DNA from 4 places in the Novosphingobium kaempferiae genome. Region 1 is predicted to be linked to each of the others. Evidence: riboswitches for the same ligand, from Rfam matches in the RefSeq annotation. Region 1 holds a riboswitch; each other region holds the start of a gene.
What was found. Region 1 has a riboswitch for cobalamin ahead of cobW (cobalamin biosynthesis protein CobW). Riboswitches for the same ligand answer to the same signal wherever they lie in the genome.
Positions count from the first base shown of each region.

Region 2: linked by a shared signal. The riboswitch ahead of LO787_RS00640 (TonB-dependent receptor) and the one ahead of cobW (cobalamin biosynthesis protein CobW) in region 1 are both predicted to bind cobalamin.
Region 3: linked by a shared signal. The riboswitch ahead of LO787_RS25940 (HoxN/HupN/NixA family nickel/cobalt transporter) and the one ahead of cobW (cobalamin biosynthesis protein CobW) in region 1 are both predicted to bind cobalamin.
Region 4: linked by a shared signal. The riboswitch ahead of LO787_RS25675 (TonB-dependent receptor plug domain-containing protein) and the one ahead of cobW (cobalamin biosynthesis protein CobW) in region 1 are both predicted to bind cobalamin.

Region 1 is NZ_CP089301.1:3,376,395-3,383,523, reverse strand. Features, by position in the region: gene LO787_RS15360 (sensor histidine kinase) at 1-992, shown strand, start outside; gene fahA (fumarylacetoacetase) at 1,079-2,380, shown strand; gene LO787_RS15350 (alpha/beta fold hydrolase) at 2,391-3,386, opposite strand; cobalamin riboswitch at 3,506-3,752, shown strand; gene cobW (cobalamin biosynthesis protein CobW) at 3,936-4,985, shown strand; gene cobN (cobaltochelatase subunit CobN) at 5,110-7,129, shown strand, end outside.
Region 2 is NZ_CP089301.1:124,833-131,961, reverse strand. Features, by position in the region: gene folK (2-amino-4-hydroxy-6-hydroxymethyldihydropteridine diphosphokinase) at 1-122, shown strand, start outside; tRNA gene LO787_RS00660 (tRNA-Lys) at 151-226, shown strand; gene LO787_RS00655 (hypothetical protein) at 268-531, opposite strand; gene LO787_RS00650 (PepSY-associated TM helix domain-containing protein) at 528-2,039, opposite strand; gene LO787_RS00645 (hypothetical protein) at 2,036-2,329, opposite strand; gene LO787_RS00640 (TonB-dependent receptor) at 2,332-4,470, opposite strand; cobalamin riboswitch at 4,658-4,897, opposite strand; gene LO787_RS00635 (aromatic ring-hydroxylating oxygenase subunit alpha) at 5,068-6,507, opposite strand; gene LO787_RS00630 (ATP-dependent helicase) at 6,770-7,129, opposite strand, start outside.
Region 3 is NZ_CP089301.1:5,670,024-5,677,152, reverse strand. Features, by position in the region: gene motA (flagellar motor stator protein MotA) at 1-533, shown strand, start outside; gene LO787_RS25955 (flagellar motor protein MotB) at 537-1,349, shown strand; gene LO787_RS25950 (nuclear transport factor 2 family protein) at 1,866-2,276, shown strand; gene LO787_RS25945 (nuclear transport factor 2 family protein) at 2,273-2,674, shown strand; cobalamin riboswitch at 2,738-2,979, shown strand; gene LO787_RS25940 (HoxN/HupN/NixA family nickel/cobalt transporter) at 3,173-4,234, shown strand; gene LO787_RS25935 (flagellin) at 4,479-4,826, opposite strand; gene LO787_RS25930 (hypothetical protein) at 4,820-5,086, opposite strand; gene LO787_RS25925 (hypothetical protein) at 5,228-5,935, shown strand; gene LO787_RS25920 (LysR family transcriptional regulator) at 6,016-6,939, opposite strand; gene LO787_RS25915 (alpha/beta fold hydrolase) at 6,938-7,129, shown strand, end outside.
Region 4 is NZ_CP089301.1:5,619,427-5,626,555, reverse strand. Features, by position in the region: gene LO787_RS25695 (adenosylcobinamide-GDP ribazoletransferase) at 1-491, opposite strand, end outside; gene LO787_RS25690 (histidine phosphatase family protein) at 646-1,206, opposite strand; gene cobT (nicotinate-nucleotide--dimethylbenzimidazole phosphoribosyltransferase) at 1,203-2,219, opposite strand; gene LO787_RS25680 (DUF1636 domain-containing protein) at 2,216-2,623, opposite strand; gene LO787_RS25675 (TonB-dependent receptor plug domain-containing protein) at 2,943-4,910, opposite strand; cobalamin riboswitch at 5,078-5,269, opposite strand; gene LO787_RS25670 (cobyrinic acid a,c-diamide synthase CobB) at 5,344-6,651, shown strand; gene mdoH (glucans biosynthesis glucosyltransferase MdoH) at 6,630-7,129, opposite strand, start outside.

The DNA of each region.
Region 1 (7,129 bases):
GGGAGCCCTCGCTAGGCGGGCGGGCGCTGCGGCTCGCCATGCAGGGGCCTCCGGGCGGGAAATGCGATCTCGTCGGCGCGATCCGGCTGAGCGACGGGCACTGGCTCAACTTCCGTTCGCGGGACATCAACGCAATGTGGCCGGTCGCCCTGCGCGCCACCGTGCTGACGCTGGCGACGACGGTGGCGTTCATGGCCATCGGCCTCGTCGCGCTGCACGTCCTCACCCGCCCGCTGCGCCGCATGAGCGACGCCGCCGACGCAATCGGGCGGGGGCGACAGGTGACCATCCGCGAAGGTGGCACGCCGGATCTGCGCAAGCTGGCGCACTCGATGAACCTCATGCAGGAACGCATCGCCCGCCTGCTGCAGGATCAGGCCAAGTCTTTCGAGGCGATCAGCCATGACCTGCGCACGCCGCTGTCGCGCCAGAAGGTCGCTGCCGAACTGATCGACGACGCCGAACTCGGCGGCGTGATCCTTGCCAGCGTGGACGAGATGGAGGCGCTGCTCGCCTCGCTCCAGCGCTTCCTGCGCGCGCAGCATCTGGAGGCGGAGCCCGAGGAACTCGACCTCGACGAGACTGTACGTGAGGTGCTCTACCCTTACGCCGAGCGCGCCCGCGTGGTTACCCAAGGCCCCGCCCCCGTCCGCACCTTTCGCGAACCGCTGGCGCTGGCGCTCGCCGCGCTGGTTGAGAACGCCATCCAGTTCGGCGGCGAGGCCCGCATCTCGGTGCTCCGGCACGAAGGGCACTGGCGGATCGAGATCGCCGATTCCGGGCCGGGTATCCCGTCGGATTATTTCGAGGCGATCCTCGACCCGTTCTTCCGCCTCGACGCGGCACGCGCACGCGATACCAAGGGTTTCGGCCTCGGCATCCCGACCGCGCACCGGCTCATGGCGCGCTTCGACGGCCAGCTTTCCTTCGCCGCCGCGCCGGACGGCGGGCTTGTCGCGCGGCTCGACGTGCCTCAGCCGCAGCAGGACTGACGCCCCGCCAGTCTACGACTTCAAATCGTCCCGCATACGCTCTAGTGAGCCCATGCCGCGAAGCGGTTGGGAAAGGACGATAAATGATGACCTGGTGGATTCTCGACGAAACGCATGATCCTGCCCGCACCAGCTGGGTCGAGAGCGCCAACGGGCACCGCGATTTCCCCATCCAGAACCTGCCCTTCGGCCTGTTCTCTCCCGCAGGCCGGTCTCCCCGGATCGGCGTCGCGATCGGCGACCGCATCCTCGACCTTGCCGCGCTGGCGGACGCCGGGCTGGTGCCCGACGATCTTGCCGACGCCTGTCGAGACGATACGCTGGCACGGCTGATGGCGATCGCGCCGCAGCGGCGCGCCGCACTGCGCCGCGTCCTGTCGGACCTGCTCCACGACGACAACCGCCGCGGCGAAATCGAGCCGATGCTGCACGTCGCACAGGCCTGCGAACTGCACCTGCCGACGCGCATCGGCGACTACACCGACTTCTATGTCGGCATCCATCACGCCAACAACATCGGCCGCCAGTTCCGCCCCGACAATCCGCTGCTGCCCAACTACAAGCATGTGCCGATCGGCTACCACGGCCGCTCGTCCTCGATCCGTCCGTCGGGCGTCCCGGTCGTGCGCCCACGCGGCCAGCGCAAGCCGCCCGAGGCGGACGCGCCGGTCTTCGCACCCACCGCGCGACTGGACTACGAGCTGGAAATGGGCGTCTGGATCGGCACCGGCAACGAGTTGGGTTCCCCCGTGCCCATCGCCGATGCTGCGCAGCATATCGCGGGATTCTGCCTCCTCAACGACTGGTCCGCGCGCGATGTGCAGGGCTGGGAGTACCAGCCGCTCGGACCGTTCCTGTCCAAGAACTTCCACTCGACGATCTCGCCCTGGGTGGTGACGCCCGAGGCGCTGGCCCCGTTCCGTGTCGCACAGCCGGAACGTCCGGAGGGCGACCCGCAGCCCCTCCCCTACCTCTCGGACGCGGACGACCGGGCCCATGGCGCGCTGGGCGTGACACTGGAAGTCTGGCTCTCGACGCAGGCCATGCGCGATGCGGGCCTGCCGCCACATCGTCTCAGCACCGGACCGGCGACGAACATGTACTGGACCGTCAACCAGATGGTCGCGCATCATGCCTCGAACGGCTGCAACCTCAACACCGGCGACCTGCTCGGCACCGGCACGATTTCAGCGCCCGTGCGCGAAGGCTACGGCAGCCTGATGGAGTTGTCCGAAGGCGGAAAGTCGCCGCTGTCCCTGCCGAGCGGCGAGACGCGCACGTTCCTTGAGGACGGCGACGAGATCGTCATCACCGCCACCGCATCCGCCCCTGGCCGTGCGACCATCGGCTTCGGCGAATGCCAGGCGAGGATCCTGCCGGCGCGGTAAGCGCGCCAGCTTACTCCAGCGCTTTCAGCAAGTCCGCATGGAAGCGCTGGGGCGCCTGTACCTGGGGGCTATGGCCGTATTCCGGGTAGGCGATCAGCTTCGATCCCGGAATGCGCGCCGCCGCCTCGCGCGCCAGCTTGGGATAATTGCCGAGGATCGCGCGCAGCACCGGGTCGGCGCGGTTCTTGCCGAGCGCGGTGTTGTCCTTCTCGCCGATCATCAGCACGGTCGGCACGGCGATGCGCCCGATCTCGTGGATCACCGGCTGGTTGAACACCATGTCCGAGGTCAGCGCCTGGTTCCACGCCACGATGGCGCCGTCCTGGCCAGCATACATCGACGCGAGCATATCGACCCAGCGGTCGTAGTCGCTGCGCCATTGTCCGGCATAGTAAGTACTCTGCTGGTAGGCCTTGATGCTCTCTCGGGTGGTCCTCAGTTCTCCCGCATAGAGCCTGTCCACCGTGGTGTTGGGCACGCCCTTGGCGCGCCAGTCCTCAAGCCCCAGCGGGTTGACCAGCACCAGCTTCGACACGTCCCCCGGATACTGCAGCGCATAGCGCATCGCCAGCATCCCACCCATCGAGTGGCCGACGATCACCGGCTTCTCGACCTTCAGCCGGGTGAGCAGTTCATGCGTGTTCGCCGCCAGCGTGTGCAGCCCGTACTGGTAGCGATCCGGCTTGCTGGACTTGCAGAAGCCAACCTGATCGGGCGCGATCACGCGGTATCCCGCGCCGGTCAGCGCCTTGATCGTCGTATCCCAGGTAACCGCGCAGAAGTTCTTGCCATGCAGCAGCACCGCCGTGCGCCCGTTCGCCTTCGCAGTCGGCATCACGTCGAGATAGGCCATCTCCAGCGTCTCGTTCTGGCTGGTGAAGCCGAAGCGCTGCACCGGGCGGCCATAGGAGAAGTCGGCCAGCATCGGATCGGCGCTGGCGGGAACCGAGAAGCTGGACGCTATCGCCAGAGCAATAACCGGGGCAACGGAACGGCGGGCAGGCAAAACGGCATCTCCTTCAAAAGCTTGACGGTGCAATGTTCGCAGGCGCGAAGGGTTGCCGCAACAGGGCACTTGCGCGTCCCCCTACGCCCCGGTATCCGCCGTGAAGACCGGGCGCGAGCCCGGACGAAGATCGCGCCGGTGCCCCGCAAGGGGCTTAAAAGGGAAGGCGGTGGGAACGGTTCGCCGTTCGAATCCGCAGCTGTCCCTGCAACTGTAAGCGGTGAGCGCGATGCACATCGCTTCCCCCACACTCCGCGGGGAAGCAGCCACTGAGGCCGGACGCTGCGACATGCGAGGCTTCGGGAAGGCCGTGCATCGATGCGTTGACCCGCGAGCCAGGAGACCTGCCTGCGTCTGGTCGCTCTTGCTTTGGTCCAGGGGATGGCCGGGGCACGGTTCACCGTCTGAGCGACGACACGCATGCGGCTTCGGGGCCGCAGCGAGCATGGTCGTCGGGCGTCTTCGCGCCTGTCCGTCGCCCCTGCCCGCGCCGTCGTCTGCCCGACGGTACGCCCCGCCGCGACACGTCGCCGGCGCGGGAGAAGAGCCTTGAGCAAAGTACCCACCACCGTCATCACCGGCTTCCTCGGCGCCGGCAAGACCACGCTGATCCGCCACCTTCTGCAGAACGCCAAGGGCCGCCGCCTCGCGCTCGTCATCAACGAGTTCGGCGACGTCGGCGTCGACGGCGAACTGGTGAAGGGCTGCAACGACGAAGCCTGCCCCGAGGACGATATCCTCGAACTGGCCAACGGCTGCATCTGCTGCACCGTCGCCGACGACTTCCTGCCGACCATGCAGAAGCTGCTCGATCGCGAAACGCCGCCCGACCACATCATCATCGAGACCTCCGGCCTCGCCCTGCCCAAGCCGCTGGTCAAGGCGTTCCAGTGGCCCGACATCCGCACCCGCGCGACGGTGGACGGCGTTGTCGCGCTGATCGACGCCGATGCCGTCGCCGCCGGTCGCTTCGCCACGGACGAGGAAGCGCTCGCCGCCGCTCGCGCCGCCGATCCCAACCTCGACCACGACAGCCCGCTGGAGGAGCTGTTCGAGGAACAGCTCGGCTGCGCCGACATGGTCGTGCTCAACAAGACCGACCTCGTCGATGCGGATGTGCTCGCGCAAGTCGAGAAGACCGTCGCCGCCGAGACCCGCTCCGGCGTCAAGATCGTGCGCGCGGACCACGGCGCGGTGGACATCGCCGCGCTGCTCGGCATCGTCGCGGCGGCGGAGGACGACCTCGACAGCCGCAAGTCGCACATCGACGGCCTCGACGACGATCACGATCATGATGACTTCGACACCTTCATCCTGAACGGCAGCGAAGTGGCCAACCTCGACGCGCTGCTGGCGGGGCTGAAAGACCAGATCGCCGCGCATGACGTGCTGCGCGTGAAGGGCATGGTCGCGCTGGCGGGCAAGCCCAGCCGCCTCGTCGTGCAGGCCGTCGGCCCGCGCATCCAGCACTTCTTCGACCGCGCATGGAAGGCGGAGGAACCGCGCCGCACGCAGCTGGTGGTGATCGGCCAGAAGGGCCTCGACCGCGCTGCCATCGAAGCCGCGCTGGCGGGCGTCCTGGCTTCGGTTCCGGCGTAAACCTGGCCATGCACCCCACGCTTCGTCATTGCGAGCATAGCGAAGCAATCCAAAGCGGTTTGCGCCCCGCTGGATTGCTTCGCGGCTTCGCCACTCGCAATGACGAGCAAAGGGGCGCGCTCTGATGCACCTGCTATCCGCTACCCCGGGCACGATCTCCAACGGCGAGGAGGCGATCGACCTCGACCAGCCGCCGGGCGACATCGTGATCCTGACGGTGGCGGACAGTGAACTTGCCTGCTTCGCCAAGGCGGCGGCGCAACTGCCGGAGGGCGGCCCAAGCGTGCGGCTGGCCAACCTGTTGCAACTGCGGCATCCCTATTCGGTCGATCTCTATGTCGAGAAGGTCATCGCCCACGCCCGGTTCGTCTGCGTGGTGCTGCTCGGCGGCAAGAGCTACTGGCCCTACGGCATCGACGAGATCGCGCTGATCGCCCGCGAGCGCGGCATCGCCTTCGCCGCCATTGCCGACGGGCGCGAGGACGACCCGACACTGACGGTCGCCTCCACCCTCCCCGCCGAGACGGCCGAGCACTTGCGCGATTATCTGCGGCAGGGCGGCAGCGCCAATGCGCTGTCATTCCTGCGCACCGCAGCAAGGCTGATCGGTGAGGATTGCGGCCAGCCCGACGATCCAGTGCCGGTGGCCGACGCGGGGCTCTACCTGCCCGGCGTGGACCGCCCGACGCTGGCCGACCTGCGCGCATCGTGGCAACCGGACGCGCCGGTCGTGCTGCTGGTGTTCTATCGCGCGCTGATGATCGCAGGCACGCTCGACGCGGTGGATGCGATGGTGGCCGCGTTGCAGGCGCGCGGGTTCAACGTCGCCGCCGTCCATGTGCGTGCGCTGCGCGAGCCTTTCGCCATCGACTGGCTCGGCGGCGTCATGGCCGAGATCGCGCCGGATGTCATCGTCAACGCCACCAGCTTTGCCTCCTCGTCCTCGGGAGAACCGCGTGTCGGCGGGGTGCTGGAGCGCGCCGACTGCCCCATCCTGCAAGTCGCCTTCGCGGGCGTGGAGGAAGCCGACTGGCGCAGCGCCGCACGCGGCCTCGGCCCGCGCGACCTTGCTATGAACGTGGCGCTGCCCGAAGTGGACGGCCGCCTGTTCACCCGCGCCGTCGCCTTCAAGGCCGCCGAGCGCTTCGACGACGTGACCAAATGCGGCATCGTCGTCCCCCGCGTCGCGCCGGACCGGGTGGCCTTCGTGGCAGACCTCGCCGCCAACTGGGCGGGCCTGCGCCGCACCGCTCCGGCGGAGCGCAAGGTGGCGCTGGTGCTCGCCAACTATCCCAACCGCGATGGGCGGATCGGCAACGGCGTGGGGCTGGATACACCTGCCAGCGCGGCATCGATCCTGTCCAGCCTCAGCGCTGCGGGCTACGACATCGGCGATGCGCCTACTGACGGACAGGCCCTCATGCGGCTGATGACCGGCGGCGTGACCAACGACCTGACCTCGCTCGACCGTCCGGGCGAGATTTCGCTCACGCTGGCCGATTACGAGTCTGCCTTCGCTCATGTCTCCGAAGCCGCCCGCGCCGCGATGACCGAACGCTGGGGCGCACACTCGGCCGATCCTTTCGTGAAGGACGGCGCGTTCCGCCTGCCGGTCCACCGCTTCGGCAATGTCTGCGTCGCGGTGCAGCCTGCGCGCGGGCACAATATCGACGCCAAGGAAACCTACCACGACCCGGCCCTGCCGCCGCCGCACGCTTACCTCGCGTTCCACGTCTGGCTGGAGCGGCAGTTCGGCGCGCAGGCGCTCGTCCACGTGGGCAAGCACGGCAATCTCGAATGGCTGCCGGGCAAGGCCGTCTCGCTTTCGTCCGAGTGCTTCCCGGAGATCTGCGCCGGGCCGCTGCCGCAGCTCTATCCCTTCATCGTCAACGACCCCGGCGAGGGCACGCAGGCCAAGCGCCGCATCGGCGCGGTGATCGTCGACCACCTGACACCCCCGCTCACCCGTGCGGAAAGCTACGGCCCGCTCAAACACCTCGAAGCGCTGGTGGACGAATACTACCTCGCGGCCGGGATGGACCCGCGCCGTCTGGAGCGGCTGCGGCGCGACATCATCGACCTCGCCCGCTCGCAGGGGCTGGACAAGGATGCCGGGGCGGAAGGCGACGGCGACGATGCGCTGT
Region 2 (7,129 bases), 2.4 Mb from region 1:
AAAGGCGCTTCGTGCTCGACCCGGCCGTCACGATCGCGAGCCGCTGGCGCGATCCATTGACGAACCTGACTGTGGGACAATTGCGAGCCCGCTTGACCAAGCCGCGCGTCGCCCCTAGGTGACCCCGACCGGAACGCCTCGCGTCAACGGGGGCCCTTAGCTCAGTCGGTAGAGCAACTGACTTTTAATCAGTAGGTCGCTGGTTCGAACCCAGCAGGGCTCACCATTCCATTTTCATGTGTGACCATGCCACAAGCTCCTCGGCCTTCACCGGCGGGGTTTCGTCGGCGATGTTCGCGCGAAGATGGTCGGAAGCGCGGCCAGCGGCAGCACGCAGAACAACCAGAGCATGGCGCCGATGACTGCCGTTTCGCAGCACAAGGCCATAATGACACCTGCTATAGCGAGAAGGGCGGCTCCGGTCAGCTTGCTGGTGAGCGGGTGCTTGGTCACATCCTTCAAAATACCGCGCTGAATCGCGTGAAACCCTGCGGCGGCAAGCGGCAGCGCCGCGAACATCGGGTGCATCATGCCGCGATCGCCTTTCGTGATTCGATCTTCCGTGCCGCAAGCCACAATGCAGCGCCGAGCGCGATGGCGGTCAGGTCGGCTCCGGCGCGTATCCAGTCGCCTCGCGCCAGCGTGGTCGGAAGTGGCAGGCCTGCGAACGCGGTGCCTGCCGGGAGGAGCACGCAGAGCAGGGCGCCGACGCGCAACTGTTCGCTCCAGCCCTTCGACCAGGGGCGCAGGCCTGCGTGGATCAGACAGGCGAGCCAGGCAAGGAAGTAGATCGAGGCGGCGGTCGCGCGCCGGTCCGTCATTTCGATGGGCAGCATCCGTTCGCCATGGAGATAGGCGGCGCAGGCGATCATGTTGCCGGCGACTGCGGCCACGGTGATCCTGCTCGCCATCGTCTCGAATGCCGAAGCCGCGCGGCGGCTGCGCTTTTCGGTGAACAGCACCAGTCCTGCCGCGACCATTGCCGCGCTGCACAGCCCGGTCAGGAAGTAGAGCCACCGCGCCGCCGTGCCGCCCCATTCGATGAAGTGCAGTCCGGCGAGGAACGCCTGCGTCTCGCGCGCGTGGGAGCGCTGCACCTGCACGCGCAGCAGCCTGCCGTCGCTGCCGTCGAACGCGACGCGGTCAGGGAAGTTGGCGATGCGATCGTCGCGCTGGCGCCAGATCTCGACGGCGGCGTTGGCGCGATCGGGATGGCTTACGTAGATGTTCACGGCAGGGCCTCCGCCCCATGCCCGTTCGGCGCGCGCGACCAGGGGCATCAGGTCCACGGTGCGGCGGGGCGGTCCCGGCGGGGTCTCGACGTCGACGTAGCGCGATTGCGCGGCTTCGCGCTGATAGGCCTTGGTGTCGCCACCGTTGAGCATGGCGACGCCTGCGGGAATGTAGGCGTAATAGATCAGGACGAGCCCGGTATAGGCCATCATGACGTGGAACGGCAGCGGCAGCACCGAGAACACGTTGTGGGCGTCCATCCATGCCCGCTGGCGCGAACCGCTGGGGCGGAACACGAAGAAGTCCCGGAATATCCGCTTGTGGATGATGACCCCGCTGATCGAGGCCACGAGCATGGCGAGCCCAGCCGCACCGACGATCAGGAAACCGAGCTGGCTTGCCTTGCGGTCTATCCCCAGCGTGTAGTGATAGCGCATGAAGAAGAACCCGGCGTCCATGTCGCGCGGGATGCGTGCGCCGGTCTGCGGATCCAGCCGGTGCGTGGTCGCCTTGCCCTTCTGGTCGGTCCAGACGAGACGCAATACCGGTTCGCGCGGGGTCGGGATGACGATCCGCCATTGCCGCGCTTCCGGGGCAATCCGGGTAAGGTAGTCGCGCCCGATCCGTACCGCACGCTCCCGGCCGATGGCGACGGGAGAGCGCAGTTCGGGCGTCGTCCAGAGGTTCATCTCGGTGTAGAACACCGCGAGCGAGCCGGTCAGCAGCACGCCGAACAGCACCCACCCGAACAGCAGTCCGCACCAGGTATGCAGCCAGCCCATCGACTGGCGCAGCGTATCCTTCATCGGCTCGATCCCAGCAGCAGGCAGAGCGGCAGGGCCGTCCCCGTTAGCAGTTCCACCCAGACGCGCAGGGCGCTGCGCAGCGCGAAGGCTCGCAGCGCCACCACCACGAACAGGATGAAGGCGAGGCAGGTGGCGAGGATGTTGGCATCGACGCCGTCGATCGGCATGGCCATCGGCAGCAGCCGTACCGCCGCGCCGATCCATGCATAACACAGCGCATAGGCGCCGATGCTCGCCGCCAGCAGGCGAGGGACGATCTCGCGCCAGCCCGGTTCCCGCCTCGCCGCCATCGTCAGAACCGCTGCTCGAACGTCACCGCGACGCTGCGCGGTTCGCCCAGCACCCACTGCGAGGTGGAGTAGCTGTTCTGCACGTAGATCTTGTCGAACACGTTGCGCAGGTTGAGCGTGCCGCTGGTCTTGTCGCCGAAGTCGTAGCGGGCGGATGCATCGACCAGCGTGTACGCCGGAATGCGCCGCGTGTTCGCCGCGTCCGAATAGCGCTCGCCGACGTAGCGAAGCCCGGCGTCGAGGTGCAGCGGCTCTACGGGGCGCCATGACAGCCACAGGTTCGCCGCCTTCTCGGCGACGCCGATGGGCATGTTGCCGTCGCGGCTGACGAGCGTGGTGCCGACGAGTTCGGTAAAGTCGTCGTACTGCGCGTTGAGGATCGTGCCGTTGGCGAGGATGCTGAAGGTCTTCGTCACCGCCAGCCCGAACGAGGCTTCGACGCCGTAGGACGACTGCTGGCCGACCTGCACCGAAATCGTGGGGTCGTTCGCTGAGCGGGTGAGGATCTTCTTCTTGACGATGCGGTAGCCCGACAGCGTGAACTCGCCGCGCCCGTCGAGGAAGGTCGCCTTGAGCCCGGCCTCCCATTGCCGTCCGGTCGACACGTCGAAGCTGGTCTGCGCGAGCGTGGCGGTGAGGAGGGCGGTGACGGGATCGGCGGCGGCGGAGTACTGCGCATAGAGTGAGATGTTGTCGGCCGGGTTGTAGACCAGCCCCGCGCGCCAGCTCGTGCTGGGATAATGCGCGGTATAGTCCGCAGTCGGGTCGAGCGCGTCGTGCCGTTCGGTCTTCGGGCGGTCGTAGCGCAGGCCCGTCACCAGCGAGAGGCGGTCGGAGAACGACAGGCGGCTCTCCCCGAACAACGCCCATTGCTCGACATCGGTCTTGTACTTGTACCGGGTGCCGAACGTACCGTCGAGGAACGTGCCCGGCGTGTAGTCGTAGGGGTCGACGAGGTCGAAGCGGCTGTTGGGCGAACTGTCGGTGCGCAGCAGCGAGCCGGTGTTGTACTCGCCGCCAAGGCTCAGGCGGTGCTCCAGTCCGAACAGGGTATGGTCGAACACCGCGTTGAAGCGGTCGCCCCACTGCTTGGTCTTGTAGAAGATTTCGAGGTAGCTCGACCGCCGGATCTGGTCGCCGGACCAGGCGTAGCCCTCCGCATTGCGCCAGTGCTTGAAGCCGGTGAGGTAGTAGGCGACGTTGGTGATGGTCACGCCCTCGGCGGGTGTCCATTCGGCCTTCGCCTGCGTCCAGGCATCGTCGAAGCGCAGAGAGCGGTCGGCGACGTTGTAGTTTTGCTTGCGGATATCGCGGACCAGCTTTCCGTCGCGCAGCGGCGTGCCGTACCAGATCGTCGGGTCGAGGTCGGCCCGGTCGTGGGTCAGCGTCAGTACGAGGTCGTCGCTGGCCTGGTAGCGCAGTGCCGCCGACAGCGCGAGGCTGCGCGAACGGCCGCGCTCCATCCACCCGTCCGAGCGATTGTGGCTGAGATCGACGCGGTAGGAGAGCCGGTCCCCGATCGGCCCGCCAATGCCGCCTGCCGCGGCGTAAGTGTCGAAGGAGCCGCCGCTGAGGCGCACTTCGCCCTCGAACTCTTCGGTGTTGGGCTTCTTGCGCACGACGTTGATCGCGCCGCCGATGCCGCCTTCGCCGTAGAGCACGGAGGCCGCGCCGCGCAGTACCTCGATACGCTCCGCCATCCACGGGTCGGCGGGGAAGGTCTGCGTCGTGGTCGTGTAGACGCGCATCCCGTCATAGAGCTGCATCACCGAGGTGTAGCCGGTGAACCCGCGCGAACTCAGCGAGTAACCGAAGGCCGAGCTGTTGTTGATGAGGCCGGGCGCGCGTGCGGCGGCGGCAACGACGGTGCGGTCGCCGAGGCTGCGGATCATCTCCTTGGTGATGACGTCGACGCTGGCGGGTGTCTGCATCGGCGTCAGGCCGAGGCGGCTGGAGGCGTCGGCCTGCTGGCCGAGTTGCAGGACGCCGGCCTTGCGTGCGGTGACGACGATGTTCTCGGCGCTGTCCGGCGCGCCTTCATCGGCGGCTTCCTGCGCCTGGGCCGAAGTCGCCGCCATGGCCAGCGCGCAGCACGAAGCGCCCGCACGGATCACGGACGAAAGGAAAGTTCTCGTATTCATGAATGATACCCCCGTTGCGTTTCCCAGTCGAACGGACAGGTTCCCGCGTGAGGGCGATCCCCGCGCGAGTGCAGCGGCGGAATCCGGGCGCGAACGAGCGACCGGCGAAACCCGCCGTTGCGGCCTGGCCGCAAGTTCGTCGCTCAGACGGAGTACACCGTGCCGCGGCCATCCCCTGGACCAAGGCAAGAGCGACCGGACGCTGGCAGGTCTCCTGGCTCGCGGGTCATCGCTCGATGCACGGCCTTCCCAGGCCTCGCAGGAGTTAGCGTCCGGCCCAGTGGCTGCGGCAGGGCACCTTGGCCTGCCGCGATATGCATCGCGCTCACCGCTTACAGTTGCAGGGACAGCCTCGGCTTCGAGGGATGATCCCTCTCACCGCGTTCCCTTTTAAGCTCCTTTCGGAGCACCGGCGCGATCGATGTTGCGATTGGACTCATGTCCGTTCGCAACATCGCGTGCGTTACGTCGCGCGGGGACGTCGTGCAAGCGGATAAAAGGGGGAGGGTGGCCACGCCGGGCCGGGCATCGGCATGGCGTAACGGACCATCGCCCCCGTGCAGGCAGGGGCGATGGATTTTGGGACAAGCGCCGGGATCAGAACCCGAGGTCTTCGATCCCGCCATCGAAGTTGCCGCCCAGCTTGTTGTTGGCGGCGGCCAGCTTCTCGGCCGGAACGCCTGCCAGGTAGCCGTCGATGATGCGCTGGTAGTTGCTGATGAGCCCCTCGACGCGGCTCGACAGGCGCATGAACTCGAACCCGCTGGCGTGCAGGCCCTTCTGCTGGATCGGGATGTTCGAATAGTCCTGCCGCGGGATCGGCGGGAATTCCGCGCTGTCGAACGGGAGCACGATGGGCTCCATGACCGGCTCGGGCTCCTGCCCCTCGGGGAAGAAGGTCAGCGACCAGATTTCGAAGAAGCAGCTTTCCGGGCCGAGCGGGCGGATGCGGTAGGCCGACATCGAGCTGAAGTAGGGCAGCAGGAAGTAGTGCGGGAAAAGGAACTCCACCGCGTTGACCGGGTCCGACTGCGCGACCGAGATGAGGTCCGGGATGGGCTCGCCGCGCTCCTTCAGCTGGGCGCTGACCTGATGCATGACCATGCCCAGCCACATCATCATGGCCTGCCCCTTGTCCTCCGGCAGTCCCTGCGTCGCGTGCTGGAGCGACTTCGCGATCTCCACTTCCTTCTCGTGGAGCATGCCCGCCATGCCTTCGCTGAGCAGTTCCATGTTTTTGATCTGCGCGGCTATGTTCTCCTCGATGGTCAGCGCCGGATCGGCGAGCATCGGGTGGCGGTCCGGGTTTTCCGCCATCGCGTACATCGAATCGTACATGGTCGGCACCGCATGCTGGAGCTGCGGGTGCGTCTGCATGACGTGGTAGCCCTCCATGAAGGCTTCCATCGCGATCTTCCAGTTCGCCGGGAGTACCGTGCCGTAGCACCATTCCGCCTTCAGCTTGTGGAGGTTGTGCGCCTCCAGCCGCTCGGCGACGGGGCCGAGGCTCTCGCGCACCGAGGGGGCATCATGGTCATGGTTGATCCACACGCAGCCGCCGTAGACTTCGGCGCGGCAGGGGATGAGGTTGATGTCGTCCTCGTCCATCTGGCGTTCGGAGAACAGGTACTTGCCGTAGACCAGCGTGTTCTCGCCATCCATGTTCCAGCGCCAGCCGTGGAACGGGCAGACGAAGCCGGACTTCGCGCAGTTGCCGTGCGCGGTCGGGTGCGAGGAGCCGAGCGGCGATCCGCCCGCGAAGGGCACGCCGCGGTGGCGGCAGGCGTTGTGGAATGCCTTCACCCCGGTCTTCGTGCGCACGATGATGACCGACTTGCCGACGTTCTCGTACTCGATCCAGTCGCCGACCTCGGGAATCTGCTCCTCGCGGCAGGCCATCTGCCAGACGTGGGGCCACAGGTGGTCCAGCTCCGCCTGATAGAATTCCGCGTCGTAGTAGCGCTTTACCGGGATGCGTTCGGGATCGTCGATCGGGAACGGCACCGGGCGCAGGCCGCCGTCTGCTGATTTGAGCACTTCCCAATACCTCTCGCTTGTTACTCTCGTTCGTGTTGAACCAGTGTACAGGGCGAGGTGGGAGAGGCAATCGCTGCGGGGCTGCCGGTGATCGCAGGCGCGGTAATTGGGGTTGATCGGGAGGGCACATGTTCCTCCCCGAGCTTGCTCGGGGAGGGGGACCGCCGCGAAGCGGTGGTGGAGGGGGAGAGTTCAGGAAATTCCCCCTCCGTCAGTCACTACGTGACTGCCACCTCCCCGAGACAAGCTCGGGGAGGAATTATCAAGCCGGCTTCACGAAGCTGTCGAGCACGCGCTTGTTGCCGGCCTGCTCGAACTCGATCTCCAGCTTGTTGCCTTCCTGCGCGATCACCGCGCCGTAGCCGAACTTCTCGTGGAAGACGCGCGCGCCCACGGCGATGTCGGTGCGTGGCTTGGCGGCGAAGCTGGCGGCGCTGCGGGTGCTTTCGACCACGCGCTTTGGCGTGGCGTCGTATTCCTTAGCCGCCGCGCGCTGCCAGCCCGGGCCGCGCGTGATGGTGCGGGCTGGCTGCATGCGGGCGACGTCGGCGAAGGGATCGGTATGCTCCGACCACTGCGCGCGCCACAGCGAGGCGCCGCCGGACAGCGTGGTCTCGCTGTC
Region 3 (7,129 bases), 2.3 Mb from region 1:
TTTTCGCCGAATTTCCCCGCCTCCTCGCCAACGACGCGCTGATCCACGTCATCGCCGATACGCTGACGCTGATCGTCGTCTCCTCCGGCACGCTGGAAGTCCACGCGGTGGAGGACGTGATCGACAACGGCCTCAAGACCCACTTTCATGAGGAGCACGAGGCGCAGCACGCGCTGCAGGGGCTGGCCGACGCGCTGCCCGCGCTGGGCATCGTCGCCGCCGTGCTGGGCGTGGTGAAGACGATGGGCTCGATCGACAAGCCGCCTTCGATCCTGGGCGAGATGATCGGCTCTGCCCTCGTCGGCACGTTCATGGGCGTGCTGCTGGCCTACGGCATCGTCGCGCCGATGGCGGGCCGTCTCAAGCAGGTGCTGGAAGCCGACGAGCAGATCTTCCACGCGGTGAAGCAGGTCATCATCGCCAGCCTCCACGGCTGGCCGCAACCGCTGGTGGTCGAAAGCGCACGCTCGGGCCTCGGTCATGCGTTCCGGCCCAGCCTGTCCGACCTGCTCGACGCGATGCGCGGCAAGTAGCCTATGGCGAAGAAGCCCGAAGAGCCGGTCCGGCCGATCATCGTCAAGAAAGTGACCGTCGTCGCGGGCGGTCACCACGGAGGCGCGTGGAAGGTCGCCTATGCGGACTTCGTGACCGCGATGATGGCGTTCTTCCTGCTGCTGTGGATCCTCGGCGCCACGACCGAGAAGCAGAGGAAGGGCATCGCCGACTACTTCTCGCCCACGCTGGTCAAGAACCTCAAGTCCGGGTCGGGATCCGGCACCGGCCTGCTCGGCGGCACGTCGCTGACCGCGCAGGACAAGCTGCCGCATCCCGGCGGCAGCGGCAACAAGGCGATCACCGTGCCGCGCGATGCCACCGGCGGCCCCAAGGAAGGCGCCAAGCGCACCCGCGCGGCGGTGGAAAGGAAGCTCGCCTCTACCGAACGCCTGCGCAAGCTGGCCCGGCAGGTGCGCATGGTCGACACCACCGAGGGCATCCGCATCGACCTGGTGGACGACGCCAATTTCTCGATGTTCCGCATGGGCACCACGGTGCTGACCGGCGAGGCGAGCGACCTTCTCGAAGCGCTGGGGCAGGCGCTGGAGGATTCCAACGGCGGCCTGACCGTGCGCGGCCATACCGACGCGCTGCCCTACCGACCGGGCACCGTGGGCAACAACTGGTCGCTTTCCGCCGGCCGCGCCGAGGCGACCCGTCAGGCCCTGATGCGCGACGGCATCGCCGAAGACCGCTTCCGCCGCATCGAGGGCGTGGCGGACCGCGAACTGCTCATCCCCGGCGATCCGCATGACCCGCGGAACCGGCGGATTTCGATCACGCTGATGGATTGAGGGGGGCGCTCTCCTCCCAAAACACCCCGTCGCCCCTGCGCAGGCAGCGGCCCATCCCAGCCTTGCTGCCTCACGGTGAGCAAGGCGTCGTGGCGAAAGACCTGATGGGCCCCTGCCTCCGCAGAGGCGACGGGAGTGGAGGGCAGAATGCCGTCATCCCGGCGCAGATCGGGACCGCTGGCCGTCTTTAGGCGGTGCCTCGCCGATGGGGCTTCGACAAGCTCAGCCTGAGCGGAAAATAGAGATTTCCGTCATTGCGAGCGTAGCGAAACAATCCAGCGTTACGCGCTACTGCTGGATTGCTTCGCTACGCTCGCAATGACGAAAGTGGGTGCTCCCGCTCAGGCTGAGCTTGTCGAAGCCCCCGGCGGAACAACGGCAGGTCGGCTGTTCACAGCCAGCGGTCCCGGATCGCGCCCGGGACGACGAACAAGAATGCGCCCCGGCGATCCCCCCTTGCTTGCCTGATCCCGCAGCCCACCCCACCCTCCCCGCCAAAAGGGGAGAGAGCACGCCATGCCATTCACCGGCCCGGTCGAGGACCGCCTCGCCATCCGCGAGTTGTACGGCACTTACGCCGACGCCAGCTGGCGCGGGGACCGGGCGCTGTGGCTCTCCACCTTCGCGCCTGAGGGCCGCTGGACCAGCCACCTGTTCGATGCCGAGGGCCACGCCGCGCTGGCGGAAACGTGGGACGGGTTGTGGAAGGACTGGAGCGCGGTCGCCTTCCTTGCCGAGATCGGCTCGATTGAGATCGCGGGCCATGCCGCTGCCGTGCGCAGCTATGCCCGCGAAGTCGTGCAGACGCATGAAGGCGCGGTGTTCAAGCTTTGCGGCCGCTACGAGGATGCGCTGGTGCGCATCGACGGAGAATGGAAGTTCGCCCGCCGCGACTACACCCTCACCATCGGCGAGTTCCCCGCATGACCGCCTTCTCCGGCCCGACGGAGGACCGCGCCGCCATCCGCGAACTGATGGAAACTTACGCCGACGCCGCATCGCGCATCGACAAGGCGCAGTGGCTCGATTGCTGGACGCCCGACGCCATCTGGACCACCATCCATGCCGAAGTGCGGGGCCATGAAGCCCTGTCGCGGACATGGGACGACCTGTTCACGACGATGGACGCGATGGTCTTCTTCGCCATGCCCGGTGCCATCCACGTCGCGGGCGACACCGCGAGCGCGCGCTGCCACGTCCGCGAGATCGCGCGGATCGAGGGCAAGGTGATGAAGTTCGCCGCCCGCTATGACGACGAACTGGTCCGCCACGAAGGTCGCTGGCGCTTCGCCCGGCGCACCTATGCGATGAACATCGCCGAATAGCCCCTCTTGCCGCCGCGCGTTCCCCGGCCTACGAACGCCTCCGTCAGGGTTCCGTTCGGAGCCCTGGCGACAGATCGCGCCGGTGTCCCGCAAGGGGCTTAATAGGGAACGCGGTGAGAGGGGTTCCCCCTCGAATCCGGGGCTGTCCCTGCAACTGTAAGTGGCGAGCGCGATGCATAGGCCGGCGACCGAAGGGGGACGCCGGCAGCCACTGGGCCGGACGCTGCGACATGCGAGGCCCGGGAAGGCCATGCATCAAGCGATGACCCATGAGCCAGGAGACCTGCCGGCGTCTGGTCGCTCTTGCCGTGGCCCAGGGGTTGGCCAAGGCACGGAACACTCCGTCTGAGCGACGCATGTGCGGCGGGGGCCGCACCGGCAGGCGATGCCGGGCGCTGACCGGCGTCCGTCCGGCATCAATCCGCCGAGTCGCGCAAGGGGTTCCCGGGCGCGGCAGGCTCCCCGTCAGGATCGCTGACGCCGACGGGGATATGACACTTGGCTTCCCGATATTCTTCGCCCGCGCCGACACGCGGCGCTGCTTCCCTGAAGAGCCGCATCGGCGTGCTCTTCGCCGCGCTCGTCGCGGCCAACCTGCTGGCATGGGGCTGGGCCTTCAGCCTGTTCCACGCCAACCCGGTGATGCTCGGCACCGCGCTGCTCGCCTGGAGCCTCGGCCTGCGCCACGCGGTCGACGCCGATCACATCGCCGCGATCGACAACGTCACGCGCAAGCTCATGCAGGAGGGCCAGCGCCCGATCACCGTGGGGCTGTGGTTCGCGGTGGGCCACTCCGCCATCGTCCTGATCGCGGCAACCACCATCGCGCTCGCCGCCAGCACGCTCGACGATTTCGAGGCGTTCGGCCGCTCGGGCGGGGTGATCGCGACGGTGATATCCGCGACGTTCCTCTTCGTCATCGCCATCATGAACCTCGCGATCCTGCGCGGTGTCTGGCAGCGCTTCCAGCAGGTGCGGCGCGGCGGGACGTATGTGGAGGAAGACCTCGACATGCTGCTTGCGGGGCGCGGCCTCATCGCACGCATCCTGCGCCCCGTCTTCCGGCTGGTGCACCATGCATGGCACATGGCCCCGCTCGGCTTCCTGTTCGGGCTGGGATTCGACACCGCCACCGAAGTCGCCATCCTCGGCCTGTCGGGCGCGCATGCAGCGGACGGCATCTCGCTGGGAGCGGTCTTGGTGTTCCCGGTGCTGTTCGCGGTAGGCATGGCGCTGGTCGACACCGCCGACGGCGTCATCATGCTGGGCGCCTACGAATGGGCCTTCGTGAAGCCGCTGCGCAAGCTCTACTACAACATCGTCATTACCGCGATCTCGGCCATGGTGGCGCTGGTGATCGGATCGATCCAGACGGCGGCGCTGCTGTCCGAGAAGTTCGGACTGGAAGGCGGCGTCTGGTCCGGCGCTAGCGCACTGTCCGAGCATTTCAACACGCTCGGCTTCCTCATCATCGGGCTGTTCGTGGTGTGCTGGCTGGTGAGTTGGGCAATCTGGCGCTGGGGCGGGCTCGATGCGGTCGAAGTGCGCAGCGAGGGGTAGCTCCTCCCCGGGACGGGGTGGTGGATGGGCACGCGGCGGATCACCCGACCTTGCGGCGCGCGCCCGAGAAGGTGCTGTCCTTGGAGCGCACGCGATCCCGATGGTGCCCCTCCACCATGCTTCGCATGGTCCCCCTCCCCCGGTGGGGGAGGAATGCAAAAAGCCCGGCGGCCATGGGTAGCCGCCGGGCTTTCCGGGCCTTCCGGGGGACGGGAGGCTCTATGCTGCTGTCCGGCTCAGTCTCTTAGCGCAGCAGCGAGAGGACGTTCTGCTGGCTCTGGTTGGCCTGAGCGAGCATGGCGGTGGAGGCCTGCGAGAGGATCTGCGCCTTGGCCATCTGCGTGGTCTCGGACGAATAGTCCGCGTCCTCGATGCGGCTGCGGGCGTCCGACAGGTTGGTGACCGTGTTGGTCAGGGTGTTGATCGCCGATTCGAGGCGGTTCTGGCCGGCGCCGAGCGAGGCGCGGGTAGCGTTCACGTCGGTCAGCGCGGCGTCGACGTTAGTGAGCGTGGTCGCGGCGAGCGCGGCCGTCGTCACGTCGAGCGCGGTCGCCGAAACCTTGGTGCCGTCGATCGCCTTGGAGGTCAACACGACCTGCTGGCCGCCCTGCGAGTGAGCGAAACCGTCGCAGGGCGAATCTGGGCGCTGACGTCCGGAAAGTCCTGCCGCACGCGCCCGTTGCCGAGGTTCAGCGTGCGTATGTCCTGCACCAGTGCCACGTCGCTGTTGTAGATGGTGATCGACAGGTCGCCCTGTGTATTCGGCGTCGTGGGGAGGGGAGCTTCCTGTGCCGCCAGCGAGACGGAAACAGACGCGAGCAAGGCCGCCCAGCCAGAGTACCTCTTACGCATCGACTTCCCCCTTCGTCTTCGCATAGTGTCGAAGCCGGATTGAAAAGACCAGTACGCGAACAGGATTTCAGAACAAATTCAACGAAGCAAATAGTCCGGTGCCGGCTAAGGTCCGGTGAGAACTGACAGGAGCGATGGGTTTTGGCAGTCAGATCGGTAAAAATCGGGCGTTGCAGCGCCGCGCTTTTGCTTGCGCTTTCACCCTTGCAGTCCGCCGTCGCGCAGTCCTCACCCTCAGCATCGGTGCCTGCGCAATCCGAGGCAATGTCGCCGGCGGGTGAATACGTGCATTCCGAAATGGAGCTGGTGGCGGGTATCCGGCTCAACGAAGACGGAACGTTCGAATATGGTCTGACGGTCGGCTCGCTTGATGAACGGGCGAAAGGGCGCTGGGTGCAGGCTGGCGGCCACATCGAACTGACTAGCGACCCGCGCCCCGTTGCGCCGACGATAACAGCCGGGCGCGTCGACGTCGCTCCGGGCGAGCCCTTTGCGTTCAGAGTTGTGGCTCCGAACGGTGCCGACGTGCCGGGCGTCGATTTCCGGATCGATTTCGACAGCGGGGAGTCCTTGCAGGATTACACAAATGGCAGCGCGTGGCAGCTTCCTGCGGACGAAACGCGTGTCCCGCGTTTCGTGACCTTCGCGATGCCAGGCTATCGGCTGCGCTCCGAACGATTGCCTCTCGATGCGCGGGCAGGGACCGTCGCGACGTTCGACCTGATCCCCAACGATTTCGGGGTTGCCGACCTGACCGGAGTGGTCGCGGACATTTCGACGGACGGGCTGACCCTGCATCGACCGGAAGGCACGATGCGTTTTCGCAGGTCGTCCGTGGCGCCGGATTAGCCGGTCCGCGCCGCCGCGCTCAGTCGATCAACGAGGCGCTCGTCGCTATCTCAGTTGGGTCGGTGGTGATCCCCCGACATCTACACGGCTGCGGCTGCCTGAAAGTTCAGGCCGTTATCCCAATAGGGCGGATCGCCGAAGCCCAGTTTCAGATGATCGATCAGTGCCCGCATCTTGGCCGACGGCCCAGGCCCGTTGTGATAGGCGATCTTGATCGGAGTCACATCGGGATCGACGCCAATCTCCAGTATTTCAAGTGCCCCGTCCCTGACCGCCCTGTAGCTGTGAAAAGTCGGAAGCCACGCAATGCCGAGGCCCGCAATGGCCGCGTCGCGCATGGCATAACAGGAAGTGACCCGGAGCCTTGGCGAAACGCGTGCGACGACGCGTTCAATCTCGGCCTTGAACGTCCAGTCGTCGGGGCCGCGCTCCATATAGTGAATGGCCTTGTGCTGCTCCAGCTGATCGACCGTTTCCGGCCGGCCGTGGCGATCCAGATAGGAAGGGGCGGCCACCAGAGTGCGGCGGCTGATGGTAAGGCGTTCGCTCGCCATTTTTGGGAGATCCGCAGGGGCGATCCGCACCAATGCGTCGAAGCTGCTGCCCAGATCGCTGATCCGGTCGTCGAAGTCGGCGGTGACGCTGACGTCCGGATAACGGTGCATGAAATCATAGAGGATCGGTCCGAGATGCAGGTCGCCAAAGGCGCGCGGCACGGCGATGCGCAGCGGTCCTGATATTTCGCCTCGCCGCCGCGCCAGATCCTCCTTGGCCTCGTTCGTCTCCGCAACGATCCGCCGCGCGCGATCGAGCAGTGCCATGCCGTCTTCCGTCAGAGCAAGCTGGCGGCTGTTGCGGCTCAGCAACCGGGCGCCCATCGCATGTTCCAGTTCGGTCAGTCGTTCGCTCACTGCCGACTTTGACAGGCGAAGCTGCCGCGCCGCTGCATTGACGGATCCACAGTCCGCCACCGTCACGAAAGCGATGAGACCGTCTAGCTTCATGGTTCGCCTTTCCCGGATTATTGGTTCGGTTTTTCCGACCTACCCTGATCGTTTCGGCCCAAGCATAAGATCAAGAGCGAGCCGGTGCCAAGCAAGGCATGCAGCCATCTACCGGACTTTTGACGTCGGATGGGGGGAGATCATGAAGCTATTTGCCTTGTCTTTGATGCTGTGCGGCATGACGCTGGTA
Region 4 (7,129 bases), 2.2 Mb from region 1:
AATTTCGAGCCCAGCCCTGCGTGGAGCGGCGGCAGGAACAGCGTCCAGCCGATCGGGGCGATCCGGGCGAGCACCGGCACCAGCACCAGCGCGCCGACTTGTGCGGGCGCGATGGCGTGGAGCAGCACCAGCTTGGCCGCCAGCTGTAACCCGATGGCGACGACGGCGAAGCTGCCGACGTGCGGGTCCGCCATGACCGCCGACAGGCGCTCCCGATCCCCGTGCGCCGCACCCGCGCCGTCCGCCACGTCGCCGAGGCCGTCGAGGTGCAGCGCCCCGGTGATCGCCACCCAGCCGACCAGCCCCGCCAGCGCCGGCACCCACGCATCGCGCGGCTGGAGCAGCCACCATGGCAGCGCGACGCAGGCCCCCACCACCAGCCCCGTCGCCGGAAACCAGCGCATCGCCCGCGCAAAGTCCCGCGCGTCGGCCTTCACCGGAGGCAGCGGCAGGCGGGTGAGGAATTGCAGGGCGAGGATCAGGCCTTTCACAGGCGGGCTCCCCCCTGGCGTCGTCCCGGGCTCGACACGGGACCGTGGGCCGTGAACAGCCCACCGTGCCGGGCGTGCCCCGACGCATGCGTGCGCCTAAAGACGGCCCACGGTCCCGGATCAAGTCCGGGATGACGGGGGGATGCAATCCAAGTCATGCTATCAGCCCCGTGATCTGCGCGGCTTCGTCCGGCCACACGCGCAGGGTGAGGACGCTGGCGTAAGGGAGGTCGAAGGCCCAGACCTGCCGGTGTTCCATGTGGAACAGCACCGAAAGCGCCGCCCGCATCGCACCGGCGTGCGTGACGACGAGCGTATCGCCCTCGATCCGCCCAAGCGCCAGCGCCACGCGGGTCTTGAGGGCGGACCATGTCTCGCCGCCGGGCGGGGCGTGGGCGTCGGGATCGTCCCAGAATCGCGCGTAGGCGGCTGGATCGACTTCGGCGGCGGCAAGGCCAGTCCATGCGCCGAAGTCGAGTTCGCGCCAGTCGGCGTCCACGCGATGCGCAACATCCCGCGCCGCCGCCACCTGCCGCGCCGGATCGAGCGTGCGTCCCAGATCGGAAGACACCACGGAGTCGAACGCCAGCCCCTCCGCCCGCGCCACGCACTTCGCCGTCTCGGACGGCAGCGCGGGCTCGTCGCGGTGGCCCAGCAGCAGGCCGGGTCGCTGCGGCGCGCCGTGGCGCATCAGGTGGAGGGTAAAGCCACTCATGCCGGGTTGGCGACCGCCGCTTCCTCGAACGTCGCCATCTCGCCGTGGGCCGCCAGCGCCGCGCGCACGATCGGCACTGCCAGCGCCGCGCCGGTTCCTTCGCCAAGCCTGAGGCCGAGGTTCAGCAGCGGCTCCAGCCCCAGCCGGTCGAGCAGCCGCGCATGGCCTGCCTCGGCTGAGCAGTGGGCGGCGATGCAGTGGTCGGTGAAGCGCGCATTGTCGCGCACCAGCGGCGCGATGGCGGCGCTGGCGATGAACCCGTCGAGCAGCACCGGCACCTTGCGCAGCCGCGCGGCAAGGATCGCACCCGCCATCGCCGCGATCTCCCGCCCGCCAAGGCGGCGCAGCGTCTCGAAGGCGGAGCCGCAGTGCGCGCCGTGGAGTGCCAGCGCGGCCTCCACCGCCGTTTCCTTGCGCGTAAGGCCGTGGTCGTCGATCCCGGTGCCGCGCCCGGCCCAGTCGTGGGCCGCGCCGCCGAGCACTTGTGCGCAGAGGGCCGCGGCGGGCGTGGTGTTGCCGATGCCCATCTCGCCCACCAGCAGCAGCCGCGTGTCTGCATCGAGCGCCGCCGCGCCCCGGTTCAGCGCGTCGAGGCACTCCGCCTCGCTCATCGCCGGTTCCAGCGTGATGTCGCCGGTCGGCCGGTCGAGGTCGAGCGCCACCACCGACAGCCGCACCGCGCAGGCGCGGGTAAGCGCGTTGATCGCTGCGCCGCCCGCCTCGAAATTGGCGACCATCTGCACGGTCACTTCGGGGGGATAGGCGCTGACGCCCTGCGCGGTGACGCCGTGGTTGCCGGCGAAGACCACCGCCTGCACCGGGTCCGCGACGGGGCGCTCATGTTCCTGCCAGCCCGCCATGAACACCGCGATGTCCTCCAGCCGACCGAGCGCGCCGGTGGGCTTGGTGAGGCGCGACTGGCGGCTGAGCGCGGCGGCGCGCGCCTCAACGTCGGGCTGCGGCAGGGTGGCGAGCGCGGCGGCGAAGGCGGCGGGATCGGCGAAACGGATCATGTGCAGACGTAGCCTTCCGGCGGGGTGCGGGTGATGAAATGGCCCTTCACGCCTTGCGGCCATTCGCGGAAGGGCACGCGGCCATGCTCGCTTTCCGCATGGCGCGCGGCATATTCGAGGATGGCGCGGGCGGCATGCTCGTCCGGGGTGAAGTCGCCCAGCACGTAGCCGACCTTGCCCGGCGCGCGGATGTGGACGGTGCAGTGGCGCGAACAGGCGAAGAGGCAGGGCATGGACTGGACCTCGACGCCCCGAAGCGTCGGGTCGGCATCCTGCACCGCGCGCATCGCCGCTTCGAGCAGCGCGCCGCCGCGCTGGCCCTCGCCGTCCTCGCGCTCGTCGGCGCTGAGGCGGCAGGTGTTGCACACGACCACCGAGGGGCCGGGGGTGACGGGGGTCAGCATGGTGGGATCTCCGTTCGGGCCTGCTTTGTGCCGCGATGTGCGCCGTGGATTGCTTCGCTGCGCTCGCAATGACGAGGTGCCCTGTCCCTACTGCCCGTCATCCCTGCGAAGGCAGGGATCCATCCGGGCTTGCCGCCTCGCGGTGAGCAAGGTGTCGCGGCGAGAAGGGCGATGGGCCCCTGCCTTCGCAGGGGCGACGGGGGTTTGGGACGGGAGGTGTCCGCCTCCAAGCTCGTCATTGCGAGGCCCGCAGGGCCGCGGCAATCCATGGCCGCTGGGCGCCGGTCATGATGAACGGCGGGGAAGGACACCCCTTGCATCAGAACCGGCTGCGCACGCCGACGTAGACGGTGCGACCCAGCGCGGAATAACCCGCCGCCGTCTCGTAGTCCTTGTCGGTCAGGTTCTCGACGCGGCCTTGCAGCATGAGGTTCTCCTTGATGCGCATCTGGGCGCGCAGGTCGATCAGCCAGTAGTCGGGCAAGGTTGCGGTGCCGGTGGCGGCGTTGAACGTCCTGCCCGAGTAGCGCGCGGCGACGCTGGCGCGAAGCCCTTGCGGCAGATCGACGCCCGCTTCGGCATTGGCCATGTGGCGCGGCACCCGCTGGAGCTGGCGGCCGTAGGTGGCGGCGCCTTCGGTGCGGTCCTCGGCCTTGGTCCAGCTGTAGTTGCCCTCGGCGAAGAGGACGCCGAGGCGCGCCGATCCGGCGAGTTCGAGGCCGCGCGCGGTCGCCGCCTTGACGTTGGCATAATAGCCGAAGCGGCTGGTGGTGGTGCCGGGGATGTAGCACTCGGCGGGCAGCGTGCCTCTGGTGGGGCAATAGGCGAAGTCGATCAGGTTGTCGGTATCGCGCTCGAACCAGGTGGCGGACAAGCGCAGCGCCTTGCCGAAGTTCTGCTCGGCGCCCAGTTCCCAACCCTTGGCCTTCTGCGGGGCGAGCCCGGCGGTGCCGTAGATCGAGTACATCTGGTAGAGCGAGGGCGCCTTGAAGCCCTCGTCGTAGCTGGCGCGCAGCACGGTCGCGCCCTCGTTCGGGGTATAGGCCGCGCCCGCGCTCCACACCGTCTGCCCGCCGAAGCGCGACTGGTGATCGTAGCGCGCCCCGCCGTCGAGGGTGAGGCCACGCAGCGGCGTCACGCGCAGTTCGGCGTAGAGGCTGTCCATGTCCACCGCATAGGGCTTCAGCGCATAAGGGGCGGCGTTGTTGGCGGGGGATGCGGTGGTCATCCGCTGCTCCTCGCGCTCGGCCCCGAACACGGCCTGCACCGCGTCGTTCAGCGTCAGCGTGCCCTGGTACTCGTAGCGGCGCAGGCGGCCGTGCGCGTCGAAGGTGATCTGGCGGATCGAGCGGGTGGGGTCGTAGTTCTCGCGGTCGGTCTCGTTCTGGAGCACGGCGATGCGGTTCACCAGCCTGCCGTCCAGCAGCGCGAAGTTGACGCCCGCGTAGCCCGACCACTCCTTCGTCTTGCCGTAGGCGAGGGTGTCGCCCGAAGTGCCGTCGAAATCGTTGGTCGCATCGGCCCAGTAGCCACGCAGATCGACGCTGACGCCGGGGGCGACGCGCAGGGTCACGGTGCCGCTGGCGGCGCTGCGCTGGAAACCGTCATCCTCGGTTCCGTTCGACCGGGCCGAGATGCCGTCGGTGGTGAAGCGCGAGGCGGACAGGCGCCAGTCGATGAGGTCGGACGAGCCGCCCACCCCGGCGCGGGCGGAGATGGTGTCGTGCGTGCCCGCCTCCACTGCGAAGCTGCCTTCGAGCGGCGCGGTCGGGCGGCGGGTGCGCACGTTGACGACGCCGCCGGTCGCGTCGCTGCCCCACAGGATCGACTGCGGCCCGCCCAGGATCTCGATGCGGTCCACATCGTCGAGCAGGAGGTTGGAGAAGCCGTAACCGCCTGCCGTCGCGGACGGGTCCGACAGGCGCATGCCGTCGATCACCATGACGGTCTCGCCCGAGTCCGCGCCGCGGATGCGCAGCGAGGTCGTGGTGCCGTAGCCACCGTTGCGCGACATCGAGACGCCGGGGGTGCGCAGCAGCGCATCGGTGAGCGCGATCGGCTGCAGGGCGACGATCGCGGACTCGTCGAGCACGGTGACGGTGGCGGAAACGCGCTCCACCGCGACCGGGGTGCGCAGCGCACTGACGAGGATGTTGTCGGTGGCCTCCGGTGCGCCTTCAGGGACGTTCGGTGCGGCCTCGGTGCCGTTCAGTGCTTGGGCCGGATTGGCCGAAAAGAGCAGCGCGAGGGTGGCTGCGGTAGAGGTAAGATACTGTTTCACTTGCATTCCTTCATGCGGACGGCGGTGCTCCGTCGGCCTGTCGGAATGCGAGGGGTGGGCGGGCGCAGACGGACAGCGCGACGCCTCCCGCATGCCCGTCGGGCCGCCGGAGCGATGGCTGTCGTTGCGCGAGGAATGGCTTCCCCCGTTCGCCCGGCACACCCTGTCCGGTCGAAGAACGACTGCGACGGGCAGGTCTCCTGGCTCACGGGTCAACACCGGTTTTCGCCGCCTTCTCAGGGGTTTGCACCCCCAATGGCATGTGGCGAACGGCTCTTCCGCTTACAGTTGCAGGGGCAGCCCGGGCATTACACCCGCGTTCCCTTTTGATCCCCTCGCGGGGAACCTGTCGCGAGGGGGCAACTATCGTGCGGTGATGCCCCTTGCAAGAGCCCAAAGCTTGCGCCGACCTGCCGGAAACCATAGGTCCGCGCGGGAAATGACCGATATCGCCACAGCATCCTGTCCCGCCCTCCTCGTCACCGCGCCATCCTCGGGGCAAGGCAAGACGCTGGTGACGGCCGCCCTCGCCCGCCGCCACCGCAACGCCGGACGCCGGGTCAGGGTGTTCAAGTGCGGCCCGGATTTCCTCGATCCGATGGTGCTCGAAGTCGCCAGCGGCGCTCCGGTCCACCAGCTCGACCTGTTCATGTGCGGCGAGGCGCAGTGCCGCGCGCTGCTCCATGAAGCCGCACTGGAGGCCGACCTGATCCTCGTCGAAGGGGCGATGGGCCTATATGACGGCACCCCCAGCGCGGCCGATCTGGCGCGGAAATTCGCGCTTCCGGTGCTGGCGGTGGTGGACGGTTCGGCCATGGCGCAGACTTTCGGCGCGCTGGTCCATGGCCTTGCGACGTACCGGGAAGGCGTCGATCTCCATGCCGTCATCGCCAACCGCGTCGGCTCCGCGCGGCATGCGGAACTGCTGGAGGCGGGCGTGCCGTCCACGGTGAAATGGCTGGGCCATCTGCCGCGCGAGGCGGGGGTGACGCTGCCCGAGCGACACCTCGGTCTGGTGCAGGCGTCGGAAGTGGCTAACCTCGACGAGCGGCTGGACCGTGCCGCCGCGCTGTTGCCGGATACCGTGCTGCACTTGCCAACGCCGGTCGATTTTGCGCCGGGAACGGCGGAAATCGGCGCTGATCTATCGGGGCGACGCATCGCCATCGCGCGGGATGAGGCGTTCGCCTTCATCTACCGCGCCAACCTCGAATGGCTGGAACGGGCGGGCGCGAGCCTCGCGTTCTTCTCGCCCCTGTACGACGCCGAACTACCCGAATGTGATGCGCTATGGCTGCCGGGCGGCTATCCCGAACTGCACCTCGACCGGCTGGCGGCCAACACGCCGATGCTGGCGGCGATCCGTGCGCATCACGCGCAGGGCAAGGCGATTCTCGCCGAGTGCGGGGGGATGCTCTATACCTGCGCTTACCTGACTGACCGCCAAGGGAGAAGCGCGCAAATGCTGGGAATTTTGCCCGGTGATGCGACAATGCAGCCCCGGTTTGCCGCGCTGGGCATGCAGGAGATCGACCTGCCGGGCGGCACCCTGCGTGGCCACACCTTCCACTATTCGCGGCTGGAAACGGCGCTTTCCGCCGACCTAAGAGCCCGGACTCCGGACGGGCGCGAGGGGGAAGCGCTCTATCGCGTGGGCTCGCTCACGGCGAGCTACATGCACGGCTACTTCCCCTCCGCGCCGCTCGCCGTGGCGCAATTGTTCGGTCAGGCCTCGACCAGCGATTGACCCTTGGCGGCGAGGACTTCGGGCTCCTCGCGCGGGCCGGTGGGGCCAGCCTCGACGATGCCGGGTTCCGGTACGCGGAAGAACTTCGCGGCCCCGGCCTTCTGGCCGAGATTCTCGCTCGACGACAAGCTGATGAGCCATGGCGAGAGGAACAGGCCGACGATGATCGGCGAGAGCCAGATGGCGGTCGTCACATCGAGGAAAGCCGTTGCCGCCAGCGCCGCGCCGAGCAGCAGGTGCTCGCGCAGGTCGGGCAGGACTTCGCGCACGGTGATGCGGCGAGCGTCGCGGGTCTGCGTGTTCCAGCCCGCCGAGATGCCGAGCAACAGGCCCAGCAGCGCCTTGGTCTGCGTCACCATGGTGATCGGCGCGAGCAGCATGGCGAGCACCGTCTCCAGCGCGACCGAGCGGAGAACGGCGGTAGTGCCGCCGAAGCTGGCGCGGCGTTCGCGGTCCGCAAGCATCCAGATCAGGCCCA